2 linked regions of the Rhodopseudomonas sp. BAL398 genome follow. The protein of the gene in region 1 interacts with the protein of each later gene in a pairwise test. Links are inferred from orthologs where the notes say so. Each region holds a gene or a part of one and is shown on either strand. Other genes may lie near its edges. The genes, in order: RBJ75_RS20080 and RBJ75_RS04725.

What was found.
Region 2: the proteins of RBJ75_RS20080 (region 1) and RBJ75_RS04725 interact in binary tests that used the Escherichia coli proteins (3 or more experiments, as listed by UniProt). The link is inferred for Rhodopseudomonas sp. BAL398 from one-to-one orthologs.

Annotation. Positions count from the first base shown.
Region 1 is NZ_CP133111.1:4,253,011-4,256,199, reverse strand. What follows is about bases 108-2,977. They hold RBJ75_RS20080 (P-II family nitrogen regulator), read right to left. Parts: upstream 1,777-2,977; coding sequence 1,438-1,776; downstream 108-1,437. Other genes in these bases: RBJ75_RS20075 (ammonium transporter), read right to left, coding at 2,089-2,977; RBJ75_RS20085 (ammonium transporter), read right to left, coding at 108-1,400. In the rest of the region: more of RBJ75_RS20085, read right to left, coding at 1-107; more of RBJ75_RS20075, read right to left, coding at 2,978-3,189. UniProt on the Escherichia coli protein: Involved in the regulation of nitrogen metabolism. Regulates the activity of its targets by protein-protein interaction in response to the nitrogen status of the cell.
Region 2 is NZ_CP133111.1:1,005,318-1,008,636, reverse strand. What follows is about bases 237-3,236. They hold RBJ75_RS04725 (two-component system sensor histidine kinase NtrB), read right to left. Parts: upstream 2,325-3,236; coding sequence 1,149-2,324; downstream 237-1,148. Other genes in these bases: dusB (tRNA dihydrouridine synthase DusB), read right to left, coding at 2,321-3,236; ntrC (nitrogen regulation protein NR(I)), read right to left, coding at 237-1,139. In the rest of the region: more of ntrC, read right to left, coding at 1-236; more of dusB, read right to left, coding at 3,237-3,319.

The sequences.
Region 1 (3,189 bases):
CCCTCGCGTTCCACCTCGACGGTGGCGCGCAGGCCGACGATGAGATCGACGACCTTGTAGAGGATCGCCGAGCCGATGCCGGACAGCAGCAGCGTGGTGCCGACGCCCCAGCACTGCGAGATCATCTGGGCGGCGAAGTCGTAGTCGCCGACCTTGCCGGCCGCGTAATCGTAGACGCCGGTGCCGCCGAGCGCCGGGTTCACCAGGATGCCGGTGCCCAGCGCGCCGATGATGCCGCCGATGCCGTGAACGCCGAACACGTCGAGCGAGTCGTCATAGCCCAGCGCGTTCTTGATCACGGTGCAGAAGAACAGGCAGACCCCGCCGGCCACGATGCCGAGCACGATAGCCCCCATCGGACCGGAGAAGCCGCAAGCCGGGGTCACCGCGACCAGGCCCGCCACCGCGCCCGACAGCGCGCCGAGCAGTGAGGGATGGCCCTTGATCATCCACTCCGCGAACATCCAGGCCAGGGCCGCCGCGGCGGTGGCCAGGAAGGAGTTGGTCATGGCGAGGGCGGCGCCGCCGGAGGCTTCCAGATTGGAGCCGGCGTTGAAGCCGAACCAGCCGACCCACAGCAGCGAGGCGCCGATCATCGTCATGGTCAGCGAGTGCGGAGCCATCAGCTCCTTGCCATAGCCGGTGCGCTTGCCGATCAGCAGGGCGCCGACCAGGCCGGCGACGCCGGCATTGATGTGCACCACGGTGCCGCCTGCGAAGTCGAGCGCGCCCTTCTTGAACAGGAAGCCGGCATCGGCGTTGACGGCGTCGAGCGCGGTCTGCGCGGTCGCCTTGGTGGCGTCGTCGGTGGCCGCGGCAAGCGCCTTGGCGGCGGCGTCGATCGCATCCGGGCCAGCCCAGTACCAGACCATATGCGCCATCGGCAGGTAGATCAGGGTGATCCACAGCGGGATGAACAGCGCGACGGCCGCAAAGCGGGTGCGTTCAGCGAAGGCTCCGACGATCAGCGCGGGGGTGATGGCGCAGAACGTCATCTGGAAGCAGACGAAGATCAGCTCGGTGATATTGGCGCCGACCGTGAAGCTGCCGCCCATCGAATCGGTGGTGATGCCGGACAGGAAGGCCTTGGAGAAGCCGCCGATGAATTCCGAACCGCCGGTGAAGGCGAGGCTGTAGCCGTACAAGGCCCAGATGATGATGGCGACGCAGACCGTGTAGAACACCTGCGCCAGCACCGAGAGCATGTTCTTGGAACGAACCAGACCGCCATAGAACAGCGCAAGGCCGGGAATCGTCATCAACAACACCAGCACCGTGGCGGTCATCATCCAGGCGTTGTCGCCCTTGTTGACCGTTGGCGCGGCGGAGGCGGCAGTCGCGGCGAACATGCCGACTGCGAGTGCAGCCAGTCCCGCGCCGTAGGGACGTTTAAACGTCATCTTGTTTACTCCTGATTGAATAAGGGTGAGCGCGAGATCAGAGGGCCGCGGCATCGGCTTCGCCGGTGCGGATCCGAACAGCATGGTCGAGGCCGAGGACGAAGATCTTGCCGTCGCCGATCTGGCCGGTCTTGGCCGCCGTGGTGATGGCCTCGATGGTCTTGTCGACCTGGTCGGAGGCGATTGCGACTTCGATCTTGATCTTGGGCAGGAAGCTCACCGCGTATTCGGCGCCGCGATAGATTTCCGTATGGCCCTTCTGCCGGCCATATCCCTTGACTTCGGTCACCGTCAAACCGTGAACGCCGATGGCGGTCAAGGCGTCACGGACTTCTTCGAGTTTGAATGGCTTGATGATCGCCATAACAATTTTCATGGGTCATATCCCCGCTTGGGCCCGGCCGATACAGGACCGGGCACGATCTCGACTGAGGTTCACCACGCGGAGAAGTTCACTACGCGGGCACAGCCAATCCAGATAGAATCAAATGCCGTGCCAGATCGAAGGAACTGCCTAACAGTATATAAATGCGATGCTTTTCGGCGTGACCGCAGCGCAGCACCGGTCGCCCAAAAGGTCACCGCCCATTTCTTAATCAGACATGGGCAAAAAGCGCGCATGACAGAGTCCCGACATAATCGTGCTTACGCCACAGGCAGGATGGCGGTACCATAGTAGGTGGCTGGTCTATTGCAGGGCTTCGCCATGCTGGGAAATGTCGAGACCTTCGATCTCATGCGCGCGGGAGACGCGCAGCGGCACGAACACACCCACCAGCTTGAGCAGACCGTAAGTGGCGGCTCCCGACCACAGCAAGGTGACGGCGACGCCGCCGAGCTGGATCACCAGCTGCCACGGATTGCCCTCGATCAGGCCGGAGGTTCCGCCGATCGCCGCGGTGGCGAACACGCCGGCCAGCACGGTCCCGGTCAACCCGCCGATGCCGTGAACGCCGAACACGTCGAGCGAATCGTCATAGTTGAAGCGGTGCTTCAGCCAGGTGCAGGCCCAGTAGCAGACCAGCCCGGCAATCACCCCGATCACCAGCCCATGCCAGGGTTCGACATAGCCGGAGGCCGGCGTGATGGTGCCGAGCCCGGCGACCGCACCGGAAATCATGCCCAGCACCGAGGGCTTGCGCCGCGTCAGCCATTCGATTCCGCCCCAGGTCAGCGCGCCCGCGCAGGCCGCCAGATGGGTCGAGGTAATCGCCATCACGGCGCGGGAATTGGCGGCCAGCGCCGAGCCGCCATTGAAGCCGAACCAGCCAACCCAGAGCAGGCCGGTGCCGATCACCGCCAGCGACAGGTCGAACGGCGACAGGTTGTCGGCGCCGTAACCATGGCGGCGGCCGAGCACCATGGCGCCGACCAGCCCGCCGGTGCCGGCGGACAGATGCACCACCAAGCCGCCGGCGAAATCCAGCACGCCGGCGCGCGCCAGGAAGCCGCCGCCCCAGACCCAATGCGCCAGCGGCACATAGACCACCACGAACCAGAGAATCGAAAACAGCAGATAGGCCGAAAACCGCATCCGGTCGGCGACCGAACCGGCGACCAGCGCCACGGTGATGACCGCGAAGGTCATCTCGTACAGCATGAACAGCGCTTCCGGGATGGTCCTGGCCAGCGGATTGACCCCGTCCATGGTCATGCCGGCGAGGAACACGCGGTCCAGCGATCCGATCCAGGCGCCGTCGCCGACAAAGGCCAGCGAATAGCCGAACGCCACCCACAGGACGGAGATGATCGCCACCGCGGCCAGGCTCTGCGCCATGGTGGCGAGCAC
Region 2 (3,319 bases), 3.2 Mb from region 1 along the record:
ATCACTGAGCCGGTGATGATGTCCTGTGGATAAAGCGCGGCCAACCGCCGGGCGAGGTTCTCCAGCTCGCGCACATTGCCGGGCCAGCGATGCTGCTTCAGCCGCTCCAGCGCCGCGGCGTCGAGTTTCTTGGCCGGCAATCCGTCCTTCTCGGCCAGCGCGAAGAAATGCCGGACCAAATCGGGCAGATCCTCGATGTGCTCGCGCAAGGGCGGCAGCCGCAGCGGCACCACGTTGAGCCGGAAGAACAGATCCTCGCGGAACAGGCCCTGCTGGATCAGGATGCGCAAATCCTTGTTGCTCGCCGCCACGATCCGGACGTCGGTCTTGATCGGGGTGCGGCCGCCGACCGTGGTGTATTCGCCCTGCTGCAGCACCCGCAGCAGCCGGGTCTGCGCCTCCATCGGCATGTCGCCGATTTCGTCGAGAAACAGCGTGCCGCCCTCGGCCTGCTCGAACCGCCCGGAGGCGCGGGTATTGGCGCCGGTGAAGGCGCCGCGCTCATGGCCGAACAACTCGGACTCGATCAGGTCGCGCGGAATCGCCGCCATGTTGACGGCGACGAACGGGCCATTGCGACGCTTGCCATAATCATGCAGCGCGCGCGCCACCAATTCCTTGCCGGTGCCGGATTCGCCGGAAATCATCACCGTCAGGTCGGTCTGCATCAGCCGCGCCAGCACCCGATAGATTTCCTGCATCGCCGGCGAGCGGCCGACCAGCGGAATCGAATCGAATTCTGGGTCGTCGGCGTAGCTGGCGGCGCGGTCCTTCGGCTCGGCCAGCGCGCGGCCGACGATCGCGATCAGCTCCTTGAGATCGAAGGGCTTGGGCAGATATTCATAGGCGCCCTTCTCCGAGGCGCGGATCGCCGTCATGAAGGTATTCTGCGCGCTCATCACGATGACCGGCAGGTTCGGCCGCAATTTCTTGATCCGCGGCAGCAGGTCGAAGGCGTTCTCGTCCGGCATCACCACGTCGGTGATCACCAGATCGCCCTCGCCCTGGCTGACCCAGCGCCACAGCGTCGCGGCGTTTCCTGTCAGCCGCACCTCATATCCGGCGCGCGACAGCGCCTGGTTGAGCACGGTGCGTATCGCGGTGTCGTCGTCGGCGACTAGGATGCTACCTGCGGGCATTGTCAGTCCTCATCTTGCAGTCTGTGAGGCATCGGGCGACGTCGCCGGCACGTCCTCGCCGTTGCTCTTAATGTAGGGCTTCTCGATATTGAACATCGGCAGCAGCACGCGGAACGTGGTCTTGCGCGGCTGCGATTCGCATTCGATGATTCCGCCATGGTCGCCGACGATCTTGGCCACCAGCGCCAAACCAAGCCCCGAGCCCGACGGCTTGGTGGTGACGAAGGGATCGAACAGATTCGGCAGCAGGTCTTCGGGCACGCCGGGACCGTTGTCCTTGACGCAAAACTCCAGCGGCAACGACACCCGCGTCTTCTTGCCGGGCACCGACAGCCGCACGCCCGGCCGGAACGCGGTGGTCAGATGGATCTCGGCGTCGCTGCCCAGATCGACCACGGCCTCGGCGGCGTTCTTCACCAGATTGAGGAAGACCTGAATCAATTGATCCTGATTGGCCAGCACCGGCGGCAGTGACGGATCGTAATCCTCGATGAACTTGATATTGCGGGCAAAGCCGGACTGCGCCAGCCGCTTGACGTGATCCAGCACCGAATGAATGTTGACCGGGCCGCGCGCCACCGGCCGATCGTCGCCGAACACTTCCATGCGATCGACCAAAGTGACGATGCGGTCGGCCTCGTCGCAGATCAGTCTGGTCAGCATCCGGTCCTCGGATGAGGCGGCCTGCTCCAACAGCTGCGCCGCGCCACGAATGCCCGACAATGGATTCTTGATCTCATGCGCCAGCATCGCCGCCAGCGCGATCACCGAGCGCGCGGCGCTGCGGTGGGTCAGCTGCCGGTCCATCTTGTCGGCGATGGTGCGCTCCTGCAGCATCACCACGATGTGGCCGGGCCGCTCCGGCATCGGCGCGACGTGCAGATCGACCTGGCGGTCGCCGCCAATCCGCGGCGTGCCGAGATCGACCTTATATTCATTGACCGGCGAATTGCTGAGCAGGACCTGATCGATCAGCGCCAGCAGCGGACTGCCGAACGGCACCAATTCGGTCAAGGACTGCCGGCGCAGGAACTGGGTCGAAATCTCGAAGAAGGATTCTGCGGCCATGTTGGCGTCGATGATCTTGCCGTCGGGCGCGATCAGCAACACCGGGTTCGGCAGCGCGTTGAGAATGGCGTCGCTGTCGGTCGGCGGGGTGCGGCGTGGTTCTGCGACGGCGTTCATGCGGCGGCACTCCAGGCGAAATCGTCATAGGCCTCGCCGAGCGAATGCTGCACGGCAGCCGGATCTTCCGCGGTCAGGATTCGGGCGCGCCAGCTCTTCAATGCCGCTTGCGGCGCGTGGCCGGCAGCGGCCACCTCGAGCGCCCAGCCGAGATGTTTGCGGGCGTGGCGAAGCCCGATCTGCATCCCGTAAAGGCTGAGGATATCGTCATAGAGAATCCGCAGATAGTTGAGCTGATCGGCCAGCGCCGGCGCCGGCTCGGCGAGCCCGGTCTCGAACTGGCGGCCGATCTGGCCGGGCAGCCAGGGCTGGCCCTGGGCGCCGCGACCGATCATCACCGCGTCGGCGCCCGATCGCTGCAGCGCCGTCATCGCTCTGTCGAACGAGGTGATGTCGCCATTGACCACCAGCGGAATGGTAATCGCCTGTTTCACCGCGCGAATGGCGCGCCAATCGGCCTCGCCCTTGTAGAACTGGCATCTGGTGCGACCGTGGACGGTAATCAGTTGCACGCCCGCGGCCTCGGCGCGCCGCGCCAATTCGGGCGCGTTGATCGATTGATCGTCCCAGCCCAGCCGCATCTTCAAGGTCACCGGCACCTTGACCGCTGCGATCGTCGCCTCGATCAGTTTCAGCGCGTGATCGAGATCGCGCATCAGCGCCGAGCCGGAGGCCCCGCCGGTCACATGCCGCGCCGGGCAGCCCATATTGATGTCGATAATATCGGCGCCCCCCGCCTCCGCGATCCGCGCGCCTTCGGCCATCCAGCGCGGCTTGCAGCCGGCCAGTTGCACCACATGGGCGCCGCTGCCGCCGACGTCGCAACGCCGGATCGACATCGCGCGGCCGCGCGCCAGATCCTCGCTGGCGGTCATTTCGGACACCACAAGGCCGGCGCCAAGCGCCGCGACCTGGCGTCGGAACGGCGCATCGGTGATCCCGGACATCGGCGCCAGGATGACCCGATTGGCCACCTCAATATTGCCAATTCGCAA